Regions from separate parts of the Tenacibaculum sp. DPLXC6 genome, predicted to be linked through region 1. Evidence: riboswitches for the same ligand, from Rfam matches in the RefSeq annotation. Region 1 holds a riboswitch; the other holds the start of a gene.
What was found. A riboswitch is a leader RNA that binds a small molecule or an ion and turns the genes downstream of it on or off. The one in region 1 is predicted to bind cobalamin.
Positions count from the first base shown of each region.

Region 2: another riboswitch for cobalamin. It lies ahead of VCM48_RS02820 (TonB-dependent receptor plug domain-containing protein); the one in region 1 lies ahead of metE (5-methyltetrahydropteroyltriglutamate--homocysteine S-methyltransferase).

Region 1 covers NZ_CP141806.1:2,850,396-2,855,277, forward strand. The annotation lists gene metE (5-methyltetrahydropteroyltriglutamate--homocysteine S-methyltransferase) at 1-1,975, opposite strand, end outside; cobalamin riboswitch at 2,161-2,347, opposite strand; gene VCM48_RS13010 (DJ-1/PfpI family protein) at 2,457-3,212, opposite strand; gene VCM48_RS13015 (NAD(P)/FAD-dependent oxidoreductase) at 3,220-4,494, opposite strand; gene VCM48_RS13020 (Crp/Fnr family transcriptional regulator) at 4,577-4,882, opposite strand, start outside.
Region 2 covers NZ_CP141806.1:627,750-632,631, forward strand. The annotation lists gene VCM48_RS02815 (YncE family protein) at 1-498, opposite strand, end outside; gene VCM48_RS02820 (TonB-dependent receptor plug domain-containing protein) at 503-2,383, opposite strand; cobalamin riboswitch at 2,415-2,608, opposite strand; gene VCM48_RS02825 (ABC transporter substrate-binding protein) at 2,618-3,556, opposite strand; gene VCM48_RS02830 (bifunctional adenosylcobinamide kinase/adenosylcobinamide-phosphate guanylyltransferase) at 3,658-4,161, shown strand; gene cobT (nicotinate-nucleotide--dimethylbenzimidazole phosphoribosyltransferase) at 4,165-4,882, shown strand, end outside.

The sequences.
Region 1 (4,882 bases):
TAAATTCAGAATAGCACATATGAGTATGTATTTGCGTAGCGTCATCTACACCGCAAGATGAAATTTTAAAAGCTTCAACAGCCCATCTTAAATAATTTTCCCAGCCTGATTTTCGTAAAGGAAGTCCTTCTCTTATAGCTGGTTCATCAATTTGAATAATTCGGATACCTGCTTTTTCAAGATCAGCAACTTCATCGCGAATAGCTAACGCAATTTGTTTACAAGTAACTGAGCGAGGTTGATCATTACGAACAAACGACCATTGTAAAATAGTAACTGGGCCAGTTAACATACCTTTAACCCATTTGTCAGTTAAAGATTGAGCATATTGCGACCAATAAACAGTCATTGGATGAGGTCTGTATACATCGCCATAAATAATAGGAGGTTTTACACAACGACTACCATAACTTTGAACCCAACCTTTTTTAGTGAAAGTAACCCCAGCAAGCTGTTCTCCAAAATACTCTACCATGTCATTTCGTTCATATTCACCATGAACTAATACATCAAGATCTATTTTTTCTTGCCATTGAATGGTTTTTTGAGTTTCCTTTTTAAGTAAATATCTATATTCCTCACTACTTAAATTTCCCTTTTTATACTGAGCCCTCCAGCTTCTAACCTCTTTGGTTTGAGGGAATGAACCAATAGTTGTGGTAGGAAATAAAGGTAAGTTTAATACTTTTTCTTGTGCTTCTTTACGAACCGAAAAGTCATTTTTTCTTTGAGAATCTAATTTAGTAACGGCATTAACACGCTGTTTTACATCATTGTGGTGAATTAATGTAGAAGACTTTCTACTAGCTATAGCTTTTTTGTTTTCTTCAAAAGCAGTTAAAACAGTTTCATCATTCGTACTTTCAGATAACTTTTTTAACAAACTTACCTCTGTGAGTTTTTGTTTAGCGAAAGCAAGCCATTGTTTAATTTGGCTGTCTAAAGATGTCTCTAAATCTAAATCACATGGAGAATGTAATAAGGAACAAGAAGGAGCTATAAAAACTCTGTCAGAACCTAATTTATCTGTAGTTTTTTGAATGAGTTGCAAGGACTTTTCAAAATCATTTTTCCAAATATTTCTACCATCTACAATACCTAATGATAAAGTTTTGTTTTCAGTAATTGTGTTCAATACATCATCTAATTGTTCTTCACAACGAACTAAATCGATGTGTAAAGCGTCTATAGGAAGTGTATTAGCTAATGAGAGATTATCTTTTAAACCTTCAAAGTAGGTAGTGACTATAAACTTTAGATTAGGAAACTTTTTCCTAATCTCATTATAGACAAATTGATATGTTTCTTTGGCTTTTTCGTTTAAATCTAATGCTAAAAAAGGTTCGTCAAATTGAATCCATTCAGCACCTTGTACTTGAAGCTCTTGTAAAATTTCAATATATACAGGAAGTAGTTTTGAGGCTAAATCTAATTTATCAAAACCGTCCTCTTTTTCTTTACCTAAAAGGAGGTAACTAACTAAACCAATAATTACAGGTTTAGCATTAACACCTGCTTGTTTGGCTCCAGCAAACTCATTAATAATTTTGTTAGAAAATAGTTTAAATTCCTGATTTTTATAAAACTCTGGAACGATGTAATGGTAGTTTGTGTCAAACCATTTAGTCATTTCCATAGCAGTGATATCAAGATCATCTTTTTGATATCCTCTTGCCATGGCAAAATAAAGATCCAATTCCGGGTTTGAAGTTTTTAAAGCTACTTCATTGTAACGTTTAGGAATTGCGCCAACAGTAAGTGTCATATCTAACACTTGATCGTAATAAGAAAAATCATTACAAGGAATAAGGTCTATTCCTGCTTCTTGTTGTGTTTTCCAGTTTTGTTGACAGATGTTTTTTCCTGTTTCAAGAAGTTCCTGTAAACTAGTTTTGCCCGACCAATATTGCTCGCAGGCTTTTTTGAGTTCTCTGTTGCTACCTATACGCGGATAGCCAAGAATGTGCGTTTGCATTTCTTTTTAACTTTTATAATTAAACATTAATTTTAAAAGCTCTTTTAGATGCTTCGCAATGCTAAAAAACGATGTGATGTTTGAGGAAAAATAATGACATACCAAAAAGCACAGCATTTCATAGAAGAAAGTGTGCGTTAAAATATATCATTGGTATGACCCAAAAGCTTCAAATCGCGAAAGCATTGTCAATATCCGAATAGGCAGGTCTCCTGACTTATAACAGTTTTTATCATCCTTCCCGCTTTTGGCAGTGGATACTCTAGGATAAAAACCTTTGGTGTGTTACTTACAGTTGCGCGACAGTTCGTGATTTGCACACGATTCCCTATTAATCTACAGCTAAGTAAAACCTTTCCGGTTGATGAAGTATGTAAAGAACTTATCGGGGTAAATGTATGTATTATTTTTTTAGAACTGGTAATAAAAAAAGCATCAGTATACTGATGCTTCTTGAGTTTTAACAAGATTTTAAATTTTGTTATTTTTCCCAGTTTTTAAGTTGATCCAGATATAAGTAGCTTTCAATAAATTTTCTATGTTCAGTATTTGTCATAATTTCGAGTAGTTCTAAAGCTGAAATATAACTTGCTAAATTTCCGTTTGAAGATAAAAATTTACCATCTTTAATAAAAGTTACCAAACTGTCGTTTTGAACTTTTAAATTAGGGTAATCTTTTTGTAGTTGCTCACCACCACCAATCCATGTTACAATTTTATGACCATCAGCTATGCCAGATTTACCAATTAAATTAGCACCAGCACAATTACTAACAGTGTATTGGGTCTCTTGATTTTTTGTTTTTATAAAATCTACAACTTTATTGTTGTGTACTTGTGCGTACATGTCGTAAGCACTTGGTACAAATAAAGCTGCTAGTTTAGGGCAATTATCAAAAGTATAGTCAGGAACAAAATGCATTCCTTCTTCAGTAGTAATTGGTTTAGCTGTTTCAGCTATAGTAACTACATTAAAAAGTTGTTTGCCTTTTTTGTCTACTTTACCAAAAACATCAGACGTTGCTATAACTTCTCCTTGTAAAACTCCGTTAAACATTAAAAGTCCAATAGTTGGTAGATCAGGATTAAATGGTTTTAGGTGCTTAGTTAGTGTATCATTTGGAGATAGAACTTGTTCAACTTTTTCAGCTTTGTTATCTGTTTTCGATTTTTCTGAATTACAACTAACAGTAATAATTGTAAAAATTAGTAGTGTGATAATACTTAAATTTTTCATGCGTACTTTATTTAGTATCTCTTTGAGTAGGTTTAATAATCATTCTAAAATATTGGTCTTTGTATATGTAGTAGCCTAACCAGTTGTATAGAGTTCTTACTTTGTTTTTAAAATTTACAAGCCCCATGATATGTACAAAAATCCAAATTAGCCAAGCAACAAAACCTTTTAAGGATTGTTTTTGACCAGGGAAGTCAAGTACAGCCTTATTTCGTCCAATGATAGCTAAAGATCCTTTGTCGTTGTACTGGAAAGTTTTCCAGTTATCATCTTTCCTTTTAAGGTTTTTAGCTAAGTTCTTTGCCTGCTGTAATGCTGGTTGCGCTAATTGTGGGTGTCCGTTAGGATAGTTTTTATCACCTAAGATTAAGGCGCAGTCACCTAAAGCATAGATGTTATCATATGAGTGTACAAGGTTAAACTGATTTGTTTTTAGTCTTCTACCAGGACCAAAGCTTTCTTCTGAAAAGCCATCAAATGTTTTTGCAGATACACCAGCTGCCCATATAAGGTTTTTAGTATGTATTTCTTCTCCGTTTGATAAATACACGGTTTCGCCATCAAAGTCATTAACCATTGTATTCATTGTTAGCTTAACACCTAATTCACTTAATTTTTTAGAAGTGTATTCTTGTGCTTTTTTAGACATTGGAGCTAAAACAGAATTTTGGCCATCAATAAGATGTATTTCTCCAAAGTCATTTTTGTCTAGTTCGGGGTAATCTTTTATGATGATAGAAGTTTTTATTTCAGACAAAATTCCTGAAAGTTCAACTCCAGTAGGTCCAGCTCCTGCAATTACAAAAGTTAAACACTTTTTTCTTTCCTCTGGATTGTGGATTCTAGTAGCACGGTCAAATCGAGTTAAAATTACATTTCTAAGAGATAAGGCATCACTAATAGTTTTCATAGGTAAACTATACTTTTGAATGCTTTTATTTCCAAAAAAATTAGTCTCTGTACCGGTAGCCATTACTAAGATATCATACTCTATATCTCCATTACTTACCACAATTTTGTTTTCTTCTGGGACAACTTTTTCAAGGGTGCCAAGTCGAAAACGGGCGTTTTTAAATTTTCTTAAAATTTTTCTGAATGGATAGCTAATTGCAGATGGCTCCATAAAACCTGTGGATACTTGGTAGATTAAAGGAGGAAAGAAATTGTAGTTGTTACTATCTACTAGAATAATCTGATAATTTTCTGAATTTCCTAATCCTTTTATAAGTTCTAATCCAGCAAAACCGCCGCCAACAACGACGATTTTTTTCATATTTTTCATAATGCTATTATGCCCTTAAATTAATATAAGTACAAAGGTAGTTAAGAAGATTTCAGTAAAAAATAAACTAGCTTAAGAAATGTTACTTTCTTTTAATTTCACTTAAGTATTCAGGGGTTAACCCTAAAAAGCTGGCTAATGAATATTGAGGAACTCGTTGTACAAACTCTGGGAAGTCTTCTCTAAATCTAAAAAACATTTCTTCCTTAGAGTAGCTGTTTATGTATTTTAAGCGCATTAAAGCAGCTCCGTAAGCTGTTTCATAGATGCTTCTAAAATATTTTTCTAGTAATGGGAATTTGCTTAATAATTCATTGTATTTCGAAAAGGAGATTGATAAAACTATAGAGTTTTCAACTGCCTCTATAGTAAAGTTAGAGCGTTTTTG
Region 2 (4,882 bases), 1.2 Mb from region 1:
AGCTAGTGAAATTGTATTCTCTTCAATAGTATTTGTTTCGATATCAATAATAGCCAGATAGTCATCGTTCTCATTTGCTCCATCCCCCCAATTCGTAACATATCCTTTACCATTAACAATAGTCATGTATCTAGGATTCCCTAGCCCTGTATTAATTTCTGTCTTTTTCTCAAAGGTAATTCTGTCAACCACTACAATAGTATTAACATCATTTAAAATGATATAAGCATCTGTATCTGTAAATGTGATAGATTGAATTAAACCTCCTAATTGTGCATTATTTTTACCTGTATAAATAAAATTAGTAGCAACAGTTGATAAAGAATTATCCACATAAGCTACGGAACCATCTTTGTTTCCGAAATTTCCTTCTGAACTGATTATTATACCATCATCGTATTTGTCTCTTATTACTTCAACTATTTTATCGTCACTAGAACAAGAAGTAAGAACTATACTTACTAAAAAAAGCTGTAAAAGTAGTTTTGTTATTTTCATTGGTTTAAAATTTATAATTTAAATTGATATTAAAATTTGTTCCAGGCATAGGACGTAAGTTTGAGAAATAATACACTTTATTAAATATATTATTTAGTGTAAATCCTAATGTTGGAAGTTTTGTTTGTTTTGTAGATAAATTAAAGACTACTCCTGCATTTTGAACATGTACTGGATCTAATGAATAAAAATCTAAGTTTGTTTCATTAGTATATACCTTACTTTGATGTAAACTTTGTATAAAAAAGTTAAACCTTTTATAATTATAATTTACATTAAAGTTTAAAAGATGCTCGGGTGCATAAGGAAGTGTTTTTTTAGTTTCTGTATTTTCTGCCAAGGTAAACGTATAGTTGGAAGAAAAATCAATAGTATGTTCTCCTATTTCCTTCTTATAACTTACAAAAGTTTCTACGCCTTTATTTATTACATCATTTACGTTTCTTGGTCTCCATAAATTACTACCTCCTGTTGGTAACCACAAAATTTTATCATTTATATAGATATAAAACAATGTAGATGTTATGTTTAAGCTTTTATTTTTAAAAGAAGCTCCTAATTCTCCTTGCTTAGAGCTTTCAGGTATTAAACCTAAGTTTCCTACAACAGGCCAATACATTTCATTATAAGTAGGAACTCTATAATTTGTTGAAAAATTGGCTAGAATGTTTAATTGATTAGTTAATCTATATTCTCCTCCTACAAATAAAGATATAGGTACATCAAAATCAGAGTTTATTTCTTTTCTTGCTTGTATCTTTGTTGCTAATTTTTCAATAGGCTGATATTTAACACTACCTACAAAGGCTACTGAATTTCTTGTTTTGGTATTAACATCTGTATTTTCACCATTAATATTTTCAAACATCGTTTTGTAGTTAAAAGATAAGATGTTTGATAGTTTATAGATTAAAGAATGATTAACTAATGTTGTTTTAGACTTTCCAAAACTATAATTTTCAGCATCTTTATTACTATAATATCGATATTCTTGAGTTAAGTAAGCTAAGTTTAGTTCTTGTTTAAACTGAGAAGAAAACGCATATTTCCACTGTAGTAAGTTTCTTTGATTAAAATCTTCATTTCGTTCACTTCCAGCAGACGGATTTGGTAATCCATCAGAAAACAAACGGTTTCCATAGTAAGCAGTCGAATAAAACGATAAAAAGTTTACAGGACTAAACTTATAACCTATGACAAAATTAACTCCGTAGTTTTTGTAATTACCATTTTCATTAGTTAGTAAGTTACCTTCGCTATCTTTATAACGTCCATCAATATATGTATAATCATTATCGGAATAATTAAATGTAGATGCTAATTTCACATTCCACTTATCTGTTCCAGATGAACTTTTAAAGAAATTAGACGTTGTATTGTAACTTCCATAAGAAGTAAACAATTGAAGTTTTTGATGCTCTTTAAACAGTACTTCATCTTTTAAGTGTACCGTTCCTCCTATAGCTCCTGAACCATATTCAGTACTATTTCCACCACTTTGCACAAGAATATTATCACTTATACTCGCAGAAAGTGCATTAAAGTCTGTTTGTCCACTTCCTACAGCATTTATAGGAATTCCATTCCATAGTACCAACGTATTTGAAGCCGATGTTCCTCTAAAACGAGCAGTACTCACCCCTCCATTACCATAATCTCTAAATGCTATTGGGCTATTATATCGTAAGAGGTTCGTTAAGTTGATAGGGTTTTTTGTTTGTTCTTTTATCCCAATCTTTAATTCTTTTGTAGCAATGCGTTTTTTTTCTACATTTCTCTTCCCGTTAACTATTACCTCTTTTAATTTGTTAATAGCTATTGTATCTTTTTGAGAAAAAAGATTAATCGTAAAAAACAGTATAAATATTATTGTTATTTCCTTCATTATACATTAAACTTTTATCCCGAAAGTTTTAATTAAATTATAATAATTGGCAGGTCTCCTGGCTTGCGTCTTGTAACATACCTTCCCATTAAAAAACAGTGGTTTGAGTAATTGTTACAAGCTTAATAGCTTACAGTTGCGGGAACAGCTTCGGTTTTGCACCGAATTCCCTTTTAATTTTCTTTAATAGACGATTAAAGAAAAACCAAAAATCACGGCAAATGTATAGTATTCTTATAAATTAGCAACCATCAAATCATGATATTTTGCGAATTTTGTTTTTAAGTTCTCTGGTAGTGTATAATAATCTGGATGAATCATTTTTGCCAAACATTCCACTCCTTCTACTAAAGTACCCGCAGAAGATTGTGTAAACATCGCGAAGTCAGCAATGTATACTTGTTTGTTTTTTACAGCTCTCAAAGACTTCCATTCTTCTCTTTCTTCTAAAAACTTCATGTCTTCTAGTGTTCTATCGATTCCATATCCACAAGGAGCAATAATTAACACCTCTGGATCATACTTTACAATTTTATCCCAAGAAATAACGATGCTATCTCCTGATGGATGTGACAATAAATCGATTCCACCAGCATATCCTATTTGATGGGGAATCCAATGTCCGCAGTTAAACAACGGATCAATCCACTCTAACAGCATTACACTTTTAGACTGTATTTTATGCTCACGTTGCACATCTACAATGTCGTAAATACGTTTTTTTAATCCCTTCACATACGCCTCTCCTACTTCTTCTTGCTTCATTGCTTTTGCAATGGTTAATGCATTATCAAAAACGTCTTCTAAAGAGTTTGGTGTTATAGAAATTAACTCGGGAACCTTAGGTAATTTATAAGCTGATTTTGCCACAGACTCCGTATCTATTTGGCAAACATCACACACATCTTGTGTAAAAACAATATCGGGTGCTATACTTTCTAAAACAGGTTCATCTACATAATACAAAGTTTTTCCTTCCGCCTTTGTTTTTGAAAAAATAGCTGTTATTTCTTTACTCGTTAGTACTTTTCCTTCCAACTTATATCTAACAGCTACTTCTTTTTCTTTTAAAGCCACTTCAGGACACTCAAAAGTAATTCCGTTTAAATAATCTTGTAACCCCATATCATAAATCATCTGAGTTACTGCTGGCATAAAAGAAGATACTGTCATAATTCGTAGTTTTGGTTCAGCAAAAATAAACAGTTCTCTATTTTAATTTGTTTTTTATTAAAAATCTTTCCAATCTTTGTGTCAAAATAAAATGCGATTTCATGATATATTATATCTCAGGAGGTGAACGCTCAGGTAAAAGTAGCTATGCTCAAAAGTTAGCAGAATCTTTATCTAAAACCCCTATTTACCTAGCAACTTCTCGTATTTGGGACGAAGATTTTAAACAACGAGTAGACAGGCATATTTCTGATAGAGATGAACGTTGGACCACTATTGAAGAAGAAAAATGGTTAAGTAAAGTAATTTCTGAAAAACAAACTGTGGTTATCGATTGTGTAACACTGTGGCTAACAAATTTCTTTGTAGACACAAAATATGATATTGAAAAAGCACTAGAAATCGCCAAAGAAGAAATAAACAAATTGGTTGAAATTGACGCCAATATTATCATCATTTCTAATGAAATTGGTATGGGATTACACGCTAATTCTGAATCTGGAAGAAAATTTACACAACTACAAGGTTGGACGAATCAACACATAGCAAAATTGGCTGACAAAGCTACTTTTATGGTATCTGGACTTCCTTTAACTTTAAAATAACACATGACAACAACTATAACTCCCTTATCAAAAGAACTACAAAACGAACTTCAAGAAGAAATTAACTTTAAAACCAAACCTGTTGGTGCTTTAGGAGGTTTAGAAAAAATTGCTTTACAAATTGGGTTAATTCAAAATACAACTACACCTGTACTATCAAAACCTACTATTATGGTTTTTGCTGGAGATCATGGAATTGCAACTACAGGAAAAGTGAGTCCATACCCACAAGAGGTTACGCAACAGATGGTATTTAACTTTTTGCAAGGAGGTGCTGCCATCAATGTATTTTGTAAACAAAATAATATTCTTTTAAATATTGTAGATGCTGGTGTAAATACTGATTTTGAAGCACATCCTCAACTCACCGATGCTAAAGTAGCTAAAGGAACTCAAGATTATAGTACTACTAAAGCCATGACGCTAGAACACTGTCAAGAAGCTTTGGAAAAAGGGAGAAAATTGGTAAGAAAAGTATATAGTGAAGGTTCCAATATTATTGGTTTTGGCGAAATGGGAATTAGCAATACTTCATCTGGAGCTTTATTAATGAGTTATTTTACCAATACACCTATTGAAAAATGTGTTGGTAGAGGTACTGGAATCGATGATAAAGGACTACAAACAAAAATTGACACATTACGTGAGGTTTATAAGTTACATGCCGATTCTATTTCAACACCTACGGAAGCCTTAACTGCTTTTGGCGGATTTGAAATTG